Regions from separate parts of the Kitasatospora sp. NPDC114501 genome, predicted to be linked through region 3. Evidence: predicted binding sites of a transcription regulator. Region 3 holds the regulator's gene; each other region holds the start of a gene.
The links. Region 3 encodes HrcA, which represses chaperone genes, less so after heat shock. Its sites were predicted from a motif close to TTNGCACTCNGNNNNNCNGAGTGCNAA; they were not measured.
Positions count from the first base shown of each region.

Region 1 (6,792 bases), on a different contig from region 3:
CAACGAACACGCAGGTCACAGGCCCTCCGCCCGCACGAGGCAGGGGGGCCTGCGGCATTTCCGGTGCGACCGGCGCCGGGGGTGGCGCGCCTCCCGAGGGGGAGACGGCGGAGTGATCATGAAACGGACCTCGTGCTGAAGGGCCGTGGCCACGGCGCTCCCGGGCTCGACGGGACCGTGCCGGAGCACCGTTCCAGGTCGGGGCGGACGCGTCGGACAGCCGGGGAACCGCGGCGACGGGGTGACGGATCCTCAGCGGGCGGCCCTGGGGTGCCCCGGGCGGCGCGGCCGGTCCGTCCGGTCGCCCAGGGGCTCCTCCCGCGGGCCGCGCGGCCCGTCCTCGTCCAGCGGGGCGGCGGTGTGCGGGGCCTGCCCGGCCGACACGACGACCCGCTGCACCCGGGGCCTGGTGCGCCAGTTGACCCGCCGCACGTCCCGGGCCAGCGCGCCGGGGCGCCAGGCCTGGATCACCGCGGTCACGGTGCCCAGCACGATCCCGGCGGCCAGCCAGCCGCCCAGCACGTCGCTCGGCCAGTGCACTCCGAGCGCGACCCTGGTCCAGCCGATGGTCAGCACCGTGGCCGCCGCCACCACGCAGGCGGCGGTCCGGCCGCGTCGGCGGACCCGGTACCAGAGCAGGCCGACCAGGACCGCACAGGCGATCGCCGAGGCCATGGCGTGTCCGGAGGGGAAGGCCGGGCCGCCGGCGTGCGAGACCGGGTCGGTGAAGGAGGGGCGGCGGCGCTCGAAGGCCAGTTTCAGCGCCCACTGGGCGCCCCAGCCGACCAGGGCCTGGGCGGCCACCCAGCCGGCCAGTACCCGTGCGCCGATCAACCAGAGCCACCCGGCCGCGATCCCGAGCAGCGCACGCATCGTGACGGTGCCGCCGATGTCCGAGAGCGTCTGCACCGCGGCCGTCCAGATCGGGTGTCCCCGGGCATAGGTGTGCAGGTCGCCGACCCACTCCTGGTCGAAGTCGGCCAGTGGGCGCCAGCGGCCGGTGACCAGGGCCGCCAGGAGGCCGAACAGCGCGGCACAGCACAGCGCGACTGCGGCGTCCCGAAGGAGACTGCGGTTACGCGCAGTGAGGAGCTTCGTGCTGTTGGTCAGGTGCATGGCTGACACCTTCCCAGTGTCCCGCGCCGAGCAAGAGCCGGAGTGATAGCGATTCGGCATCTTTTATGCGGAGGACCTGCGCGCACCGGAGCGGGGTGCGAGGGGAATCGGCGCGCCCGGGGAACGTCGGCGGCCGTTCGCGGGTTCAACGGATAGGCGGTGGCCGGGTGTGGGCCGGGTGAAGAAATCGCTCCCGAATCGGTCGCCCGATGGCACGGGACGTGTCCGGCCGGTCACCCAGTGTCCAGAACCGGGGTGAAAACCGGCAGCATACTGCATCACCGGGAAGAATCTGAGTGACTTGGGAATGTTGTCCGGATTATGTTCGTTGGATCGTTACGTGTGAGGCCCCAGGGCCCGCACTTCTTGCCCTCACGAGGCAGGCAGGCAGACCTCGGCAACACCAGCAAAGGGAGCAAGCATGGCCACCCGTGCCGTCGTTCGCGACAGGGCCGACCGGAGTCGCGCGGCCCGCCCGACCAACCTCGAGGCCGACCGCGACCTGGTCGGCATGTACCTCGACGAGATCGCCAGGACGCCCCTGCTCGATGCCGCCGAGGAGGTCGAGCTCTCGCTGCGGATCGAGGCCGGCGTGTACGCCCAGCACCTGCTGGAGGAGGGCGGACTCCCCGACGGCGTCACGCGCGAGGAGCTGGAGGCGATAGCCGCCGACGCCGAGCGCGCCAAGGACGTCTTCATCCGCTCCAACCTCCGGCTCGTGGTCGCCGTCGCCCGTCGCTACCCGCGCAGCGGCCTGCCGCTGCTGGACCTCATCCAGGAGGGCAACGCCGGCCTGGTGCGCGCGGTCGAGAAGTTCGACTACGCCAAGGGCTTCAAGTTCTCCACGTACGCGACGTGGTGGATCCGGCAGGCGATCACCCGGTCCATCGCCGACCAGTCCCGCACCATCCGGCTGCCCGTGCACCTCGTGGAGGAGCTGGGGCGGATCCGGCGGGTGCAGCGGGAGAAGTCCAAGGAGCTGGGCCGCGAGGCGGAGCCGGCCGAGATCGCGGCTGAGCTGGACACCACCGAGGCCCGGATCAAGGACGTGCTGGACTGGGCGAGGGACCCGGTCAGCCTCAACATGTCGGTCGACGACGAGGGCGAGACCCAGTTCGGTGACCTCGTCGAGGACACCGGGGCCACGTCCCCCGAGGACGCCGTGATGGTCATGCTCCGCCGTGAGGAACTGGACGACCTGATCGGGCGGTTGGACGACCGCACCGCCTCGATCATCCGCTCCCGCTACGGGATGGAGGACGGCCGCGAGCGCACCCTCACCGAGGTGGGCAAGCAGCACGGTCTCACCCGTGAGCGGATCCGGCAGATCGAGAAGCACGCGCTGGCCGAGCTGAAGAAGATCGCGGACCACGCGGGCTTCGAAGCCGCCTGACGGACCAGCCGGCCCCTGGCCGAGCCCTCATCCGGGCCCTGGCGCGGAGCGCTCCGCACCGGGGCCCGAGGCGTGCCAAGGGCTCTTAGGCTGGAGGGGACGGACGAACGGACGGAGTGGACAGCGTGAGCGAGCAGGGACAGGGACAGGAAGAGGACCGTCGCCAGGTGCGGGACCGGGGCCGGGCGCAGGAGCCCGGGAAGGCCGCGGCCGCCAAGGCCCGACTGGTCTTCCGGGACCCGTTGGACCAGCAGTCCGGGGACGACACCGACGCGGGCTGGGGCGGGGGACGCCCCGGAGCGGGGGAGAGCGGTGGACGGGGGCTGGACTGGTACCTGAGCCAGCGCCCGCCGCACCACGGGGACTGAGGAGCGGGGAGCGGGGACCGGGGGCGTGGCGCCCGCCGGTCAGCGCAGCGGCGCGACCAGCGCGTCGCGGATCTCGGTCAGCAGCTTGACCTCCTTGGCCTCGAGTTCCGCCGCCTTCTCGACGTCGGACTTGCGGCGGGCCGCCAGCTTGTTCATGGGCACGATCAGAACGAAGTAGACGACCGCCGCGGTGATCAGGAACTGGAGTGCGGCGCTGAGCACCGATCCCCAGAGAATGAGGATTCCGGACGTGACCTCACCGGTCGGGCTCACCTCGCAGGGCCCCTTGAGGCAGGAACTGTAGGACGCGAGGTCCTTCGTCCCGAACACGCCGACGATCGGATTGATCACGCCTTTGACGAAGGCGTTGACGATGTTGGTGAAAGCCGCGCCGATGACCACGGCCACGGCGAGTTCGACGACATTTCCACGCAGCAGGAATTCCTTGAAGCCCTTCATGCCGCCTCGAACGACGAAGTCGCCCTCCGGTTACGGGTGATCTTCCGCAGCCCCGGATTGACAACCCGTCCGGCCCAGTGCGCCGCCCTGGGGCGGCGGCAGCCCGGCCCGTGCGGGCCCCAGCGCCAGTGCCGCCGCCACCGCGAGCAGCACCAGGACCGGCACCCCGGCCCGCCGCCGCACCGCGCTGCGCCAGCGGTGCCAGCCGCCGCACCCGCGCCGGATCGGCGGGAAGCTCGGCAGCTCCTGCCGGGGCGGCACGGCGGGCGCGGGCAACGGCAGTGGCAGTGGCAGGGGGAAGGAGAAGCTCGCGGTCGTCATCGACGCACCTCCGGACGGTCGGCGGACCGGCCCCTCGCGGACCGGATGCCCACACGATGAGCGTTTCCGGCTTCGTCGGAAAGCGCTTTCCCCAGGCCTGTGGAAAACCCCGCCCTGGGGATGACTCCACTCCCTCGTCCGGGTGATTCCGACCCATCTGAGAAGACAGGAGGAGTCAAGACGTGGCAGCCCGCGCCCGGGACGGGAGCGCGGAAAGGCCCGCCGTCCCCGCGTGGAAGCGGGGCCGACGGGCCTTTCCGAGGTCTGCGGTCCGTCCGGGCCGGTGCCCGGCGCCGAGGTCAGCTCGCGGCCGGAGCCGGGCTGGACGAGGCCGGGGCCGAGGAGCCCGAGCTCGACGACGTCGAGGAGGGCGTGGACGCGGCGGACGACGTCGAGGTGGTCGACGACGATCCGGAGCTCACCGAGCTGCTGGAGGAGGAGCGGCTGTCGGTCCGGTAGAAGCCGGAGCCCTTGAACACGACACCCACGGCCGAGAAGACCTTGCGGAGCCGTCCCTGGCAGTCGGGGCACGTGGTCAGCGCCTCGTCGGTGAACTTCTGCACCGCCTCCAGGCCGTTGCCGCACTCGGTGCACTGGTACTGGTACGTGGGCACTTGTCTTCCTCCTGGCACTCTCGCCTGATGAGTGCTAACGATGGTCAATGATGCGGCATTCCGCTGGAACAGTCCAGCGACCCCGGTGTGAGATCGGCCCCGGAACGCCCGCCGGTCACCGTCCGCTCAGCCCTCGGTGACGCCCGCCAGCTGCATCGTGCGCCCGCTCTCCGCGGTCCGCGCACCGACGCCGGCCCCCTCCTCGGGCGCCACCAGCAGGTGCCGCAGCGAGAACAGCGCGACCAGCCCCAGCCCGGCTCCGGCCACCGGAACCAGGAACCCGGTCGAGGGCCCGTGCCCGTCGATCAGCTGGCCCGCCGCCATCGAGCCGACGGCCAGGCCCAGCCCGATGGCGCCGGTCAGCCAGGTGAAGGCCTCCGTCTTGGCGCCGTCCGCGACCAGCGTCTCGACCAGGGTGTAGCCGCTGATCAGGGTCGGCGCGATGGCCAGCCCGCAGACCAGCCCGGCGACGGTCAGCGCGACCAGGTTCGGCATCGCCCACAGCACCGAGCAGCCCAGCACCAGCAGCGCGTAGCTGATCAGCATCCGCTGCTGCACCGGCCGACGCCAGGCGATCACGCCGTACAGCACGCCGGCCAGCATCGAGCCGCCGGCGAAGATCCCGTACACGGTGCCGCCGGCGTCGTGCTGTCCGACCGAGTCGGCGAAGGCGTTCACCGAGACCTGCATGCCGCCGAAGACCGCGCCGACCCCGAGGAAGGTCCCGGCGAGCAGTCGGACGCCCGGGGAGGCGAGCGCCGAGGCCCGCTTGGTGCCGGGCTGCGGCACGATCCGGGCGGGGGCGGTGCCCCGCTGGGCGGCGAAGGCCAGGCCGCCGACGAGGGTCAGCGCGGCCTCGGCGACCAGGGCGGTCGCCGGGTTGGCGAGGGCGGCGATGCCGGAGGCCAGGATCGGGCCGATCACGAAGGTGAACTCGTCCGTCACGGACTCGAAGGCGAAGGCGGTGCTCACCCGGGCCGCGGAGGACTCGGAGGCACCGTCCGCGGTGAACCTGGCCACCCAGCGGGCCCGGACCATCGCGCCGACCTGCGGCACGCTCGCCCCGGCCGGGACGGCGGCCAGGAACAGGCTCCAGGCGGGCGCGTGGCCGAGCGCGAGCGCGATCAGCGCGCCGACCGAGGCCGCGTGCACCAGGACGGTCGGGACGAGCACCGCGGCCTGGCCGTAACGGTCGGCGAGCCGCCCGGTCTGCGGCCCGATCAGGGCCTGGGCGACGGCGGCGACCGCGGTGACCGTACCGGCGGTGCCGTACGAGCCGTGGGTCTGCGTGACGAGCAGCAGGATGCCCATGCTGAGCATCGCGTACGGCAGTCGCGCGACGAGGGCGGGGGACAGGAACGTCCAGGCCCCGGGCGTGCGCAGCAGCTCGCCGTACCCGACGCGGGCGGGGGCCGGAGCTGCGGGGGTGGCCGCGTGGTCCGCGGCGGTGTCGACCGTTCGGCGCGCCGTCACGGTCGGTCCTTCCTGCTGCCTGGTAGCGCGGCAGGGCATGGTGGAGCCCCGACGGCGCCGAGAGTCGTCCTCTCGCGCGTCGACCGGGGTAGATACCGGGTCGGTCCGGCGTGCTGGCCGGGGGCCGGACCGCGGCCGCCGAGCGGTCGCGCCAACTCTGCGTCAGGCAGATGCTGGGGGTGGTCTAGCGGTGTCTATACGACGTGGTCGAACCAGCATACAGTTACGCGCGTAGACGGCGCCAGCCCTCCCGACCCGCCGGCCCTCCCGGCCGGCCGTCCCGGCCCGCCGGCCCTCCCCGGCACACCGCCCGCGGAGGGCCCGCCGTCACCGCTCCCGTCACCGCCCGTTCAGCCACCCCGCGAGCTTGCCGCCCCTGTCCACGGCCCGCAGCCGCCGCTCCGCCGCCTCGCCGACCTCGTCGGTGGTGACCACCAGCAGCTCGTCCCCGCCGCGCAGCACCGTCGCCTTGTCCGGCACGAAGGAGTTCCCCTCGCGCACGACCAGGGTGACCGCCGCCCCCTTGGGCAGCCGCAGCTCGCTGATCTCCACGCCCGACATCTTCGAGGTGGGGGAGAGGGCGACGGACAGCAGGTGCCCGTGCAGCTTCTCCAGCGGGGCGGACTCGATGCCCAGGTCCTGGCCCATGTCGCCCTCGTCGATCCGCAGCCGCTTGGCCACCCACGGCAGGGTCGGCCCCTGGAGCAGGGTGAAGACCACGACCAGGATGAAGACGATGTTGAAGACGTCCTCGGCCCGGTGCGTGTTCGACACCACCGGGATGGTGGCCAGCACGATGGGCACCGCCCCGCGCAGCCCGGCCCAGCTCAGCAGCGCCTGCTCGCGGGCCGCCACCTTGAACGGGGTCAGCGAGGCCATCACCGAGAGCGGTCGGGCCACGAACACCAGCACCCCGCCCACCACCAGCGCGGGCACCACCGCGTCGCCCATGGTCTCGGGCGTGACGAGCAGCCCGAGCAGGACGAACATGCCGATCTGCCCGATCCAGGCCAGCCCGTCGGCGAAGCCCCGGACGGCCGGGCCGTGC
Region 1 covers NZ_JBVKDS010000027.1:38,841-45,632, forward strand. The annotation lists gene ACZ7RU_RS35400 (phosphatase PAP2 family protein) at 253-1,116, opposite strand; gene ACZ7RU_RS35405 (sigma-70 family RNA polymerase sigma factor) at 1,538-2,509, shown strand; gene ACZ7RU_RS35410 (hypothetical protein) at 2,635-2,877, shown strand; gene mscL (large conductance mechanosensitive channel protein MscL) at 2,917-3,336, opposite strand; gene ACZ7RU_RS35420 (hypothetical protein) at 3,367-3,657, opposite strand; gene ACZ7RU_RS35425 (FmdB family zinc ribbon protein) at 3,957-4,271, opposite strand; gene ACZ7RU_RS35430 (MFS transporter) at 4,398-5,744, opposite strand; gene ACZ7RU_RS35435 (potassium/proton antiporter) at 6,084-6,792, opposite strand, start outside.
Region 1: the regulator HrcA is predicted to act here: its motif matches at 4,283-4,309, upstream of ACZ7RU_RS35425 (FmdB family zinc ribbon protein).

Region 2 (6,792 bases), on a different contig from region 3:
CAGGGCGTCCAGTCCGGCCAGTTCCAGGGCGTCGACCAGCAGACCGAGTTCGACGCCGTAGCCGGTGGGGAAGGGCAGCCGTTCGAGCAGTGAGCGGCGGGCCGCGTACTCGCCGCCGAGGGGCTGGACGAACCCGGCGAGCTCCGGCCAGTGGAGGTTGAGCAGGGGGCGGGCGACGAGTTCGGTGACCCGGCCGCCGCCGGCGGGCAGCACGGCGCCCTCCGACTCCAGCGGGCGGTCGTACATGGCCTTGACCAGCTGGATGGACTCGTCGGTCAGCAGCGGGCCGACGATGCCGGTGACGAAGGCCGGGTCGAACTCGCGCAGGTCGGCGTCGACGAAGCAGACGATGTCGCCGTGGGTGACCAGCAGCGAGCGCCAGAGCACCTCGCCCTTGCCGGGGACGGCGGGCAGGCGGGGGAGGATCAGGTCGCGGTGTTCCACCCGGGCGCCGGCCTCGGCGGCGACGGCGGCGGTGGCGTCGGTGGAGCCGGAGTCCACGACGACGAGTTCGTCGACGAGCGGGAGGCGTTCCATCAGCTCGCGGCGGACGGTGCGGACGATGTCGCCGACCGTGGCCTCCTCGTCCAGGGCGGGGAGCACCACGCTGACCGTGCGACCGGTGCGCTGCTTGGCGTCGAGGAGGGTGCGGACCGGCCGGTCGGCCGCGCTCCAGGAGCGGCGGCGCAGCCAGGACGCCGCCTGCGGGAGGAGCTCGGGGGTCGGTTCGGCGGGCACTGAGGTCTCCTCGGCGGGTCGGTGGGACGTGTCATCTCGCTTGGCGGACGGTCCCGTTCAGGATTGACGCCTTCGGATACAGTCTTCGTACAGCGGTCGGACCTTTGCACGCCGGGGTCGCCGTTGAGCACCACCACAATTTCACAAGCTCATCCAGAGGGACTGAGGGAACGGCCCGTTGACGTCCCGGCAACCTTCTCGCGCGGCTGTCGACGACAGGCCCCGGCGGGACAGGTGCCAATTCCGGCCCGTGTCGCGACCGCGCCACGGGGAAGATGAGGAGAGAGGCCTCGCCGTCATGGCTATCGACACTGCCGCACCCGTCTCCGTCGACCTCGGCCCCGCCGCCGCGCTGTCCTGTCGCGAGTGCGGCACCCGCTTCCCGCTCGGCCCCAGCTTCGCCTGCCTGGAGTGCTTCGGCCCGCTGGAGATCGCCTACGAGTTCGGCAGCGAGGGCGCCGAGGAGCTGCGCAAGCGGATCGAGGCCGGTCCGGCCTCCATCTGGCGGTACGCGCCGCTGCTGCCGGTTCCGGCCGACGTGGCGTCCAAGCCCAACCTGAACCCGGGGTGGACCCCGCTGGTGAAGGCGGACAACCTGGGCCGGGAGCTCGGTTTCACCGCCCAGCTGCACATCAAGGACGACTCCGGGAACCCGACCCACTCGTTCAAGGACCGGGTGGTCGCCTGCGCGATCGAGGCGGCCCGGGCGTTCGGGTACACCACGCTGTCCTGCTCCTCCACCGGCAACCTGGCCGGTGCGGTGGGGGCGGCGGCGGCCCGGGCCGGGTTCCGGTCCTGCGTGTTCATCCCGCACGACCTGGAGCAGGGCAAGGTCGTCATGGCCGGGGTGTACGGCGGCGAGCTGGTCGGCATCGAGGGCAACTACGACGACGTGAACCGCTTCTGCTCGGAGCTGATCGGCGACGCGGCCGGCGAGGGCTGGGGCTTCGTCAACGTGAACCTGCGGCCGTACTACGGCGAGGGCTCCAAGACGCTGGCGTACGAGATCTGCGAGCAGCTCGGCTGGCGGCTGCCGGAGCAGATCGTGATCCCGATCGCCTCGGGCTCGCAGCTGACGAAGATCGACAAGGGGCTCCAGGAACTGATCAGGCTCGGCCTGGTCGAGGACCGGCCGTACAAGGTCTTCGGTGCCCAGGCCGAGGGCTGCTCGCCGGTGTCGGCCGCGTTCAAGGCCGGCCGGGACGTGATCAAGCCGGTCAGGCCGAACACCATCGCCAAGTCGCTGGCGATCGGCAACCCGGCCGACGGCCCGTACGTGCTGGACATCGCCCGCCGCACCGGGGGCGCGGTCGAGGACGTCACGGACGCCGAGGTCGTGGCGGCGATCCGGCTGCTGGCGCGGACCGAGGGGATCTTCGCCGAGACCGCGGGCGGGGTGACCGTCGGCGTGCTGAAGAAGCTGGTCGAGACCGGACAGCTGGACCCGGCCAAGGAGACCGTCGCGATCAACACCGGCGACGGCCTGAAGACCCTGGACGCCGTCTCAGACGCCGGGATGACCGCCGTCATCCGCCCGACGCTGGACTCGTTCCGCGCCGCCGGCCTCGCGTCCGCCTGAACCACCCGTCCCCCGCAAGGAGAGTCATGAGCGCCAACGTCCGCATCCCCACCATCCTGCGCACCTACACCGGCGGCGCCGCCGAGGTGACCGCCGAGGGCGCCACCCTGGCCGAGGTCATCGCCGACCTGGAGAAGAACCACGCGGGTATCTCGGCCCGCATCCTGGACGACACCGGCAAGCTGCGCCGCTTCGTGAACGTCTACGTGAACGACGACGACGTGCGCTTCGCCGAGGGCCTGGCGACCGAGATCAGGGACGGCGCCGGAATCTCGATCATCCCGGCGGTGGCCGGCGGCTGCTGAGCCGTTCGCGAGAACCCGCGGTCGCCCGCGCGTACGGAATTCCGCTCTCCGTATGCACGGGCGACCGCTTGCATTCTTGCGGGAATATTTCCGAGTCGAACCGGAGTAGAGTGTCGCTCGGCTGGGAACAAGGTTTCCCTTTCGGCCCCCGCAGTGCGCGGCCCGGGGGCGCCCGGCCGCCGGGACCGGCCCGGGAAACATGTCAGGCGGATGTCAGAATTCCCGCAGACCTTTGAGTAATTCGTCCGCTATGTCCGGCGTGGAATGCCGAGTTTATTCCGATTCGGCCCGTACTGTCCTGTGCCGGCTTGATGGAATTACCAGCGGCTGACCCTGTTGCAGAGGGCGTCGGTCCGGATACATTCAGCGGCGGTCGACGCAATCACCCGCTCACCGGAAGCCGCCTGGCGTCCCGCGCGGAGGGTTGCGGCGTGCACGGCTGCGCCCAGGGGGGGTTCCCCGGGCCGGCCTTCAACCAACCCGGGCCCGCGACCTGCGGGCGCGTGAAGGGCCAGCACAGCACTAGGGGAGTTCGGAATGGCTCAGGGCACCGTCAAGTGGTTCAACGCGGAGAAGGGCTACGGCTTCATCGCGGTCGACGGTGGTGCGGACGTCTTCGTCCACTACAGCGCGATCCAGATGGACGGCTACCGCACCCTCGAGGAGGGCCAGCGGGTCGAGTTCGAGATCTCTCAGGGACAGAAGGGCCCGCAGGCGGACATGGTCCGCGCCGCGGGCTGACGCCTTCCGACCCCAGGAGCTCGGCGCGGCCCTACGGCTGGTGACCACTCGCTTCTCGACGGGCCCGTACGACGCGTGTCGTACGGGCCCGTCGGCGTTCCCGGAGCGCTCCGGGGGCGGCCCCGGCGGCGGCTCGCGGATCGTCGATTGGGCTTGCACTCGACCACCCGGAGTGCTAATCATTGGCGTTAGCACTCACAGCGTGAGAGTGACAGCGGACCGGGTCGGTGAGGCCCCCGGGAGCGGTAGGGGAAAAGACCCCCGCACACCAGGGCCGTCCGTCGCGGGCACCCCTTGGTCCGAGCAGTCGACCGTGTCCCGGAGGACCACTTCTGATGGCCAAGATCATCGCCTTTGATGAGGAAGCTCGCCGCGGCCTTGAGCGTGGCATGAACCAGCTCGCCGACGCAGTGAAGGTCACGCTCGGCCCCAAGGGCCGCAACGTCGTGCTGGAGAAGAAGTGGGGCGCCCCCACGATCACCAACGACGGTGTCTCCATCGCCAAGGAGATCGAGCTCGAGGACCCGTACGAGAAGATCGGTGCGGAGCTCGTCAAGGAGGTCGCCAAGAAGACGGACGACGTCGCGGGTGACGGCACCACCACCGCCACCGTGCTCGCCCAGGCCCTGGTTCGCGAGGGTCTGCGCAACGTCGCCGCCGGCGCCAACCCGATGGCCCTGAAGCGCGGCATCGAGAAGGCCGTCGCGGCCGTCTCCGACCAGCTGCTGGCCCAGGCCAAGGACGTGGAGACCAAGGAGCAGATCGCCTCCACCGCCTCCATCTCCGCCGCCGACACCCAGATCGGCGAGCTGATCGCCGAGGCCATGGACAAGGTCGGCAAGGAAGGCGTCATCACCGTCGAGGAGAGCAACACCTTCGGTCTGGAGCTCGAGCTCACCGAGGGCATGCGCTTCGACAAGGGCTACATCTCCGCGTACTTCGCCACCGACCTGGAGCGCATGGAGACGAGCTTCGAGGACCCGTACATCCTCATCGCCAACTCCAAGATCGGCTCGGTCAAGGACCTGCTCCCGCTGCTGGAGAAGGTCATGCAGAGCGGCAAGCCGCTGGTCATCATCGCCGAGGACGTCGAGGGCGAGGCCCTGTCGACCCTGGTCGTGAACAAGATCCGTGGCACCTTCAAGTCCGTCGCCGTCAAGGCCCCGGGCTTCGGTGACCGCCGCAAGGCCATGCTCGGCGACATCGCCATCCTCACCGGTGGCACCGTGATCTCCGAGGAGGTCGGCCTCAAGCTGGAGAACGCCGGCATCGACCTGCTGGGCACCGCCCGCAAGGTGGTCATCACCAAGGACGAGACCACCATCGTCGACGGTGGCGGCGACAGCGAGCAGGTCGCGGGCCGCGTGAACCAGATCCGCGCCGAGATCGAGAACAGCGACTCGGACTACGACCGCGAGAAGCTCCAGGAGCGCCTCGCCAAGCTGGCCGGCGGCGTGGCCGTCATCAAGGCCGGCGCGGCCACCGAGGTGGAGCTCAAGGAGCGCAAGCACCGCATCGAGGACGCCGTCCGCAACGCGAAGGCCGCCGTCGAGGAGGGCATCGTCGCCGGTGGTGGCGTCGCGCTGCTGCAGGCCGGTGTCGCCTTCGACAAGCTGGAGCTGGAGGGCGACGAGGCCACCGGTGCCAACATCGTCAAGGTCGCGCTGGAGGCCCCGATCAAGCAGATCGCGACCAACGCCGGCCTGGAGGGTGGCGTCGTGGTGGAGAAGGTGCGCAACCTCCCCGCCGGTCACGGCCTGAACGCCGCCACCAACGAGTACGTCGACCTGGTCGCCGCGGGCATCATCGACCCGGCCAAGGTCACCCGCTCCGCGCTGCAGAACGCCGCCTCCATCGCGGCGCTGTTCCTCACCACCGAGGCCGTCATCGCCGACAAGCCGGAGAAGGCCGCCGCGGCCGCCGGCGGCGGCATGCCGGGCGGTGACATGGACTTCTGATCCTGATCGCTTCGATCGGATCGGTTGATTCCCCGTCCGTGTGGGCGGCTCCCTTCGGGGGGCCGCCCACACGGCGTTTCGGCGTTCGGGGGAGTTTGAGGAGAGGATGGACGGATGGCTGCCGACGACATCGAGACCGCCCTGCACAACGCGCGGGCACTGATCCTGGCCGACCTCACCGCGCGGGAGGTGGCGGACGCCGCCGTCGTCTCGCTGGTGGAACAGGCCGTCACCCACCGCCGCTGGTGGCTGGAGCAGTGGCCGGACGGCACCGAGTACGTGCTCGGGCTGGTCGCCCAGGACGTCCAGGACGCGCTGCTGGAGGCGTACGGGCGCTGGCCGCTGTGCACCGACTGCGCGGCCGACGGGGACCCGCACGCGCTGAGCGTGGAGCCCGAGCTGGGGCCGGAGCCACACTGGGTGTGCGGCAAGCAGGGCGCGGTGGTGGCGCCGGTGGGGAAGCTCGTCTGAGAGGCGCCTCAGGCCGTCGGTGCCCGGAGTTCGGCCGTCAGGTTGGCGTGGGCGGCCGCCGTGAAGCGCTCGCGGGCGGCGGCGGTGCGGTAGAGCGCGGGCAGGGCGAGGAGCGCGCGCAGCACGGCGGCGCGCCCGGCCCGGAAGTCCGGCTCGGGGACGAAGCCGTACTCCTCGCGGACGGCGGCCGCGTACGCCGCGTACGCCTCGGGGGTGCCGCCGAGGACGGCGAGGTCCGCGTCGCAGAGCACCTCGCCGTTGCGGTCGCCGGGAGCGGGGTCGTGGCCGATGGTGAGCAGCACGAGGCGCTCGACCTCGGCGACCCGTTCGGCGGGCAGTCCGGCGGCGGTCAGCGCGCGGACGGCGAGGGCGGCGCTGCGCTCCTCGTTCTCGGTGCGGTCGGGGCGGTAGACGGCGTCGTGGAACCAGGCCGCGAGGCGGACGGCGTCCGGGTCGGCGGCGTGTCCGGCCAGCTCGTCGACGTGCCGCAGCATCGCGTGCAGGTGGGCGACGGTGTGGTAGCGGCGCTGCGGCTCCGACCAGCGGCGCAGCAGCTCCCGCCCGTACGGCTCGGGGTCGACGGCGGTCCCGCAGCGGTGCAGCAGGGCCGTCCAGGCGGTGAGCAGTTCGTCCTCGGTGGTGGGCATGACGGCCATTGTGGTGGGTCGGCCCGGCGCTGGACCTATAGGTAGGTTGACGATATATGTAGTCGTATGACAGAACGCTCCATGCAGGAGCCCACGCTGCTTCTGCTCACCGCTCTGGCCGACGCGCCGAGACACGGCTACGCGCTCATCCAGGAGATCGACGCGATCTCGGGCGGCCGGGTCAAGATGCGCACCGGCACCCTTTACGGTGCCCTGGACCGGCTGCTGGGCCAGGGACTGATCGAGGTCGCCGCCGAAGAGGTGGTGGACGGCCGGGCCCGGCGCACCTACGCGCTGACCGACGCCGGACGGGACTCGCTGGCCGCCGAGGCCGAGCGCCTGCGGGCGGTCGC
Region 2 covers NZ_JBVKDS010000018.1:151,349-158,140, reverse strand. The annotation lists gene ACZ7RU_RS30435 (glucosyl-3-phosphoglycerate synthase) at 1-738, opposite strand, end outside; SAM riboswitch class I at 885-1,020, shown strand; gene thrC (threonine synthase) at 1,037-2,317, shown strand; gene ACZ7RU_RS30425 (MoaD/ThiS family protein) at 2,344-2,622, shown strand; gene ACZ7RU_RS30420 (cold-shock protein) at 3,160-3,363, shown strand; gene groL (chaperonin GroEL) at 3,699-5,321, shown strand; gene ACZ7RU_RS30410 (hypothetical protein) at 5,436-5,792, shown strand; gene ACZ7RU_RS30405 (HD domain-containing protein) at 5,801-6,439, opposite strand; gene ACZ7RU_RS30400 (PadR family transcriptional regulator) at 6,506-6,792, shown strand, end outside.
Region 2: the regulator HrcA is predicted to act here: its motif matches at 3,516-3,542, upstream of groL (chaperonin GroEL).

Region 3 (6,792 bases):
TCGTCCCACGCTCACGCCTCTATGCCCGGTGCACCCCACAGGGGGAACCAGCGGCTCAAGTCTGGTTCGATGCGAAGATCGTTCTTGAGCATGTTGGAGATCTCGATCTCCAGAGGGTTGTTCCGCTTCTCCTGGCCGCCAGGGCGTATACACAGCGGGTAGAAGGTCCCGCGCTTGTACAGGTAGACCAGGGCCAGCGGCTGCCCCTCCGGGTTCCGGAAGGCGACCAGCGAGCAGAGCAGCTGCGGCCCGAAGCCGTTCGCCTCCAGCTCGCTGTTGACCGCGTGCAGGTCGTTCACCAGCTCCGGCAGCTCCTCGGGCCGGTGCCGGGCGAGCAGCCAGGAGTAGCCGTAGGCGTCCTTGGAGGCCTCCACCGGGACGCCGCCGCGCCCGGTGTCGGCGTCCAGTAGCGCCCGGACCTGCTGCTCGACCTGGACGAAGGCCGCGCCCTCGACGGCCGCGAAGCAGACCGAGCCGAGCCCGGTGGGGGTGAACCCGGCCCCGGCCTCCAGGGTGAGCGCGGCGGACGGCACGCCGAACAGCTGGTCGAGGTCGGGCCTGACGGGCTTGGTGCGGCCGAACAGGGCGTCCAGGATTCCCACGGCGGTCCTCTCGGGTCGGAAACTCGTCGGGCGGGGTCAGCGGCCGAGCTGCCCGGAGATCCTCGCCAGCTGCTCCAGCCGCTTCTCCAGGCTCGGGTGGGTGGACAGCAGCTGCGAGGCGGTCTCCCGGGCGCTCAGCGCGGGGGCGAAGTAGAAGGCGTTGTACGGCTGGGCCTGGCGCAGGTCCTTGCTGGGGATGGCCGCGATCTGCCCGGTCACCTTGGTGAGCGCGGAGGCCAGCGCGCTGGGCCGGCCGGTGAGCTGGGCGGCGGCCCGGTCCGCGGCCAGCTCGCGGTAGCGGGACAGCAGCCGGGTGAGCAGGAAGCTGACCGCGTAGACGACCATCGACACCAGCGGGATGATCAGTGCCAGGACGGCCGCGTTCTGGTCGTTGTTGTTGCGCCCGCCGCCCATGAACCCGCCGTACACGGCGATCCGGGTCATCGCCCCGGCGAGGACGCCGAGGAAGCCGGCGATCGTCATCACCGCGACGTCCCGGTGCGCGACGTGCGACAGCTCGTGCGCGAGGACGCCCTCCAGTTCCTCCGGCTCCAGCCGGCGCAGCAGCCCGGTGGTCACGCAGACCACCGCGTTCTGCGGGTTGCGGCCGGTGGCGAAGGCGTTCGGCATGTCGTTGTCGGCGACCGCCACCCGGGGCTTGGGCATGTCGGCCAGGGCACAGAGCCGGTCGACGGTGCCGTGCAGCTGGGGGAACTCCTCGGGGGACACCCGGTGGGCGCCCATCGCCCGCTCGGTGATCCGGTCGCTGAACCAGAACTGGGCCACGAACAGCCCGCCGGAGATCAGTACGATCAGCGGCCAGGCGCCGCGCATCAGCGCGATCAGCAGGCCCGTGAAACCGACGTACAGCAGCCCGATCACGAACATCGTGGCGACCATGCGGCCGGTCAGGCCGCGGTCGGGTGCGAAACGGTTGTGCTGGCCCGAGCTCGACATCGCTTGCTCCTCCGTTCGCCGTCGCCTTCGATGCTGCCACCCGGACGGCCTCCCGGCACCACCCCGGCGTCGGGAGGATCGAACCGCGGGGCCCTCGCGGGCCGTGGGCGGAACTGCGGGGAGGATCACCCCGGTCGGGCCGTTCCTGCCGTAGGACCCGGGCCTTACACTGGCAGGTACGGTTCTGGCACTCGCGAGTTCAGAGTGCCAAGACCGAGGGCCTCCCGGAGCGGCCCGCAGCAACGAGGGACACAGTCGGACAACGTGCGAAGACGGAGGTGCGTGCCCCATGGCCGGTGAGGTCCGCCAGCTCGACGAACGCAAGCTCGCCGTGCTCCGCGCGATCGTGCAGGACTACGTGGGCACCGAGGAGCCGGTCGGCTCCAAGGCCCTGGTGGAACGGCACAACCTCGGGGTCTCGCCGGCGACCGTCCGCAACGACATGGCGGCGCTGGAGGAGGAGGGTTACATCCACCAGCCGCACACCAGCGCGGGCCGGATCCCGACCGACAAGGGGTACCGCCTCTTCGTCGACAAGCTCGCCGAGATCAAGCCGATGAGCGCCCCCGAGCGCCGGGCCATCCGGCACTTCCTGGACGGCGCGGTCGACCTGGACGACGTGGTCGCCCGCACGGTGCGGCTGCTCGCCCAGCTGACCCGGCAGGTCGCGGTGGTGCAGTACCCCTCGTTGACGCGCTCCACCGTCCGGCACATCGAGCTGGTGGCGCTCGCCCCGGCGAAGGTCATGCTGGTCCTGATCACCAACACCGGCCGGGTCGAGCAGCGGATGGTCGACTGCCCGGGCCCGGTCGGCGAGACGGTGCTGGCGGACCTCCGGGCCCGGATCAACGCGAGAGCCGCCGGCCGGCGCCTCCCGGAGGTCCCCGGGCTGCTGGAGGAGCTGCCGGCGCACTTCGAGCAGGCCGACCGGCCGACCGTCAGCACGGTCCTGGCGACCCTGTTCGAAACGCTCGCCGAGCAGAACGAGGAGCGGATCATGCTGGCCGGCACGGCCAACCTGACCCGCTTCGGGCACGACTTCCCGCTCTCCATCCAGCCGGTGCTGGAGGCCCTGGAGGAGCAGGTCGTCCTGCTCCGCCTCCTGGGTGAGACCGCGGACGCCGCGATGACGGTCCGGATCGGGCGGGAGAACGCCTACGAGGGGCTGACTTCCACCTCGGTCGTCTCGGTCGGCTACGGTTCGGGCGACGAGAGCGTGGCGAAACTGGGTGTGATCGGTCCGACCCGGATGGACTATCCGGGCACAATGGGGGCGGTGCGAGCGGTGGCGCGGTACGTGGGTCAGATCCTGGCCGAGTCCTAGCACAAGGAGCACCGTCGGATCTGATGGTGCTCATCCAGTCGCAGCACTACTACAGGCGGAACAAGCGGAGCATTTGGTGGCCACGGACTACTACGCGGTACTCGGCGTCCGACGGGATGCGGGGCAGGACGAGATCAAGAAGGCGTTCCGGCGCCTGGCACGCGAACTGCACCCGGACGTCAACCCGGACCCGAAGACGCAGGAGCGGTTCAAGGAGATCAACGCCGCCTACGAGGTGCTCTCCGATCCGCAGAAGCGCCAGGTCTACGACCTCGGCGGGGACCCGCTGTCCCCGGGCGGCGGCGGAGCGGGCGGCTTCGGGGCCGGCGCGGCCGGCTTCGGCTTCTCCGACATCATGGACGCCTTCTTCGGCGCCGCGGCCGGCCAGCGCGGCCCGCGCTCGCGCACCCGCCGCGGCCAGGACGCCATGATCCGGCTGGAGATCACCCTGGAGGAGGCCGCCTTCGGCACCACCAAGGAGCTCCAGGTCGACACCGCCGTCACCTGCACCACCTGCAGTGGCGAGGGCGCGGCCCCCGGCACCTCGGCGCAGACCTGTGACATGTGCCGCGGCAAGGGCGAGGTCTCCCAGGTCACCCGGTCCTTCCTGGGCCAGGTCATGACCTCCCGTCCCTGCCCGCAGTGCCAGGGCTTCGGCACCGTCGTGCCGACCCCGTGCCCGGAGTGCGCCGGCGACGGCCGGGTCCGCGCCCGGCGCACCCTGACCGTCAAGATCCCGGCCGGTGTCGACAACGGCACCCGGATCCAGCTGGCCGGCGAGGGCGAGGTCGGCCCCGGCGGCGGCCCGGCCGGCGACCTGTACGTGGAGATCGCCGAGACCAGCCACAACATCTTCCAGCGGCGCGGGGACGACCTGCACTGCACCGTCACCATCCCGATGACGGCGGCCGCGCTCGGCACCCAGGTGCCGTTGCAGACCCTGGACGGCCTGGAGGAGGTCGACATCCGGCCCGGCACCCAGTCCGGCCAGTCGATCCCGCTGCACGGCCGGGGCATCACCCACCTGCGCGGCGGCGGCCGGGGCGACCTGATAGTGCACGTCGAGGTGAAGACGCCCAGCAAGCTCGACGCCGAGCAGGAGGACCTGCTGCGCCGCCTCGCGGTGCTGCGCGGCGAGGAGCGGCCGTCCGGCCAGTTCGCGCCGGGCCAGCAGGGCCTGTTCTCCCGGCTGAAGGACGCCTTCAACGGCCGGTAGCCGTCGGCGGAGGGGTGCCGGGGGGTTGAGCCCCCGGCACCCCTCCCGTGTTTCCCCCCTCCGGCCGCAGGCCCCTCCTGGAAAGGTCCCCGCCATGACCGCGCCCGTCTTCTTCGTCGAGACCGAGCTGATCGCCGCCGCCGTCCCCGGGGCCGTGGTGCGCCTGGACGGCCCGGAGGGGCGGCACGCGGCCGCGGTGAAGCGGTTGCAGCCGGGCGAGGCGGTGACCCTGGCCGACGGGCTGGGGCTCGGCGTGGACGGCACGGTCGCCGAGGTGCTCGGCAAGGACGAGATCGACGTGGCGGTCGCGGCCGTGCGCCGGGAGCCGGCGCCCGCGCCGCGGATCGTGGTCGTCCAGGCGCTGCCCAAGGGCGACCGCGGCGAGCTGGCCGTGGAGACCATGACCGAGGTCGGCGTAGACGTGGTGATCCCGTGGTCCGCCTCGCGCTGCATCACCCAGTGGAAGGGCGAGCGCGGCGGCAAGGCCCTCGCCAAGTGGCGGGCCACCGCCCGGGAGGCGGGCAAGCAGTCCCGCCGGCTGCGCTTCCCCCTGGTCCGGGACGTCATGACCACCCGGCAGCTGGTCCCCGTCCTGGCGCAGGCCGCGTTCGCCGCCGTGCTGCACGAGGAGGGCGCCGAGCCGCTGGCGCACGCCGGGCTGCCGGAGACCGGGGACATCGTCCTGGTGGTCGGCCCCGAGGGCGGGGTCTCCCCGGAGGAGCTGGCCGCCTTCGCCGAGGCGGGCGCCGCGCCGTACCGGCTGGGCCCCTCGGTGCTGCGCACCTCCACCGCCGGGGTGGCCGCCGGCGCACTGCTGCTCGGGCGCACCGGCCGCTGGTCCTGACGGCGCCCGGAGGGCGCTCAGGGCGCCCGGGACGGCGCCCGGCGCGAGCGCGTCACGACCGTCCGCGGGCGGCGCCGGGAGTCTGCCGAAAACGGCGCGGCCCGTACGCGCGGCTGCCTAGGCTGGCCGGGTGACGGACTCCCTGAGCACCCCGGCCGGCGCCTACCTGCGCCATCCCCACCTGCACGGCGACCTGGTCGCCTTCGTCGCCGAGGACGACCTCTGGCTCGCCCCGCTGGACGGCGGCCGGGCCTGGCGGCTGACGGCGGACCACCTGCCGGTCCACCACCCGAGGTTCTCCCCGGACGGGCGGCACCTCGCCTTCACCTCCACCCGGGACGGCGCCCCGGAGGTGCACGTGGTGCCGGTGGACGGCGGCCCGTCGCGCCGGCTCACCCACTGGGGCAGCCACCAGACCCGGGTGCTCGGCTGGACCGCCGACGGCCGCCCGATCGCCGCCACCGCCGCCGGCGAGGCGAGCTTCCGCCGCACCTGGGCGCACGCCGTGCCGCTGGACGGTGGCGAACCGCGGCGGCTGCCGTACGGGCCGGTCGGCGGGCTCGCCTTCGAGCCGGGCGGCGACCGGGTGCTGCTGGGCAGCGTCAACGGCCGCGACCCGGCGTGGTGGAAGCGGTACCGGGGCGGGCGGGCCGGCAAGCTGTGGCTCGGCCGGGACGAGTTCGTCCGCGTCCACGCCGAGCTGGACGGGCAGCTGGACTCGCCGATCTGGGCGGGGGAGAGGATCGCCTTCCTCTCCGACCACGAGGGCGTCGGCGAGCTGTGGTCCAGCCGCCCGGACGGCACCGACCTGCGCCGCCACACCACCGACCCCGACGGCTTCTACGCCCGGAACGCCGGCACCGACGGCACCCGGGTGGTCTTCCACCGGGCCGGCGACCTCTGGCTGCTGGACGACCTGGAGGGCGCCGAGCCGCGCCGGCTGGACGTCCGGCTGGCCGGCCCCCGGGCCGGGCGCCGCCCCCGCCCGGTGCCCGCCGCGCACTGGCTGGAGTCCGTCGCCCCCGACCGCACCGGCCGGGGCAGCGCCGTGGTGGTGCGCGGCAGCGTGCACTGGCTGACCCACCGCGAGGGCCCGGCCCGGGTGCTGGACGAGACCCCGGGCGTGCGCGGGCGCCTGGTCCGGGTGGTGCCCGGCGAGGACGGCGCCCAGGGCGTGCTGTGGGTGACCGACGCCGAGGGCGAGGACGCCCTGGAGTTCGCCCCCGACCTGCACGGCGAGGAGCGCCGCCGGCTCGCCGCGGGGCTGCTCGGCAGGGTCAACTCGCTGGCGGTCTCCCCGGACGGCAAGCAGGCCGCGCTCGGCGTGCACGACGGCCGGCTGCTGCTGGTCTCGCTGGCCGACGGCGCCGTGCACGAGCTGGACCGCAGCGCCGACGGCGAGCCCGGCGGGCCGGCCTTCAGCCCGGACTCGGCCTGGCTGGCCTGGTCGCGCCCGGTGCGCGGGATGGGCCCGCACTCGCTGCGCCAGATCGTGCTGGCCAACCTGGCCACCCGGACGGTCGGCGAGGTCACCCAGCCGCGCTTCGTGGACACCTCGCCCTCCTTCACCGCGGACGGCCGCTACCTGGCCTTCCTGTCGGTGCGCAACTTCGACCCGGTCTACGACGCGCACGTCTTCGACCTGTCCTTCCCGAACGGCTGCCGCCCCTACCTCGTCACGCTGGCCGCCGACACGCCGTCCCCGTTCGGCCCGCAGCGGGCCGGGCGCCCGCTCGGCGGGGAGGAGGACGAGCAGAAGGCCGGGAAGGCGGACGGCGAGGAGGCGGCCGACGCCGCGCCGGCGACCAGGGTGGACCTGGACGGCATCGCCGACCGGATCATCGCCTTC
Region 3 covers NZ_JBVKDS010000001.1:157,916-164,707, forward strand. The annotation lists gene pspAB (PspA-associated protein PspAB) at 12-602, opposite strand; gene htpX (zinc metalloprotease HtpX) at 639-1,559, opposite strand; gene hrcA (heat-inducible transcriptional repressor HrcA) at 1,849-2,883, shown strand; gene dnaJ (molecular chaperone DnaJ) at 2,960-4,099, shown strand; gene ACZ7RU_RS00655 (16S rRNA (uracil(1498)-N(3))-methyltransferase) at 4,194-4,943, shown strand; gene ACZ7RU_RS00660 (S41 family peptidase) at 5,074-6,792, shown strand, end outside.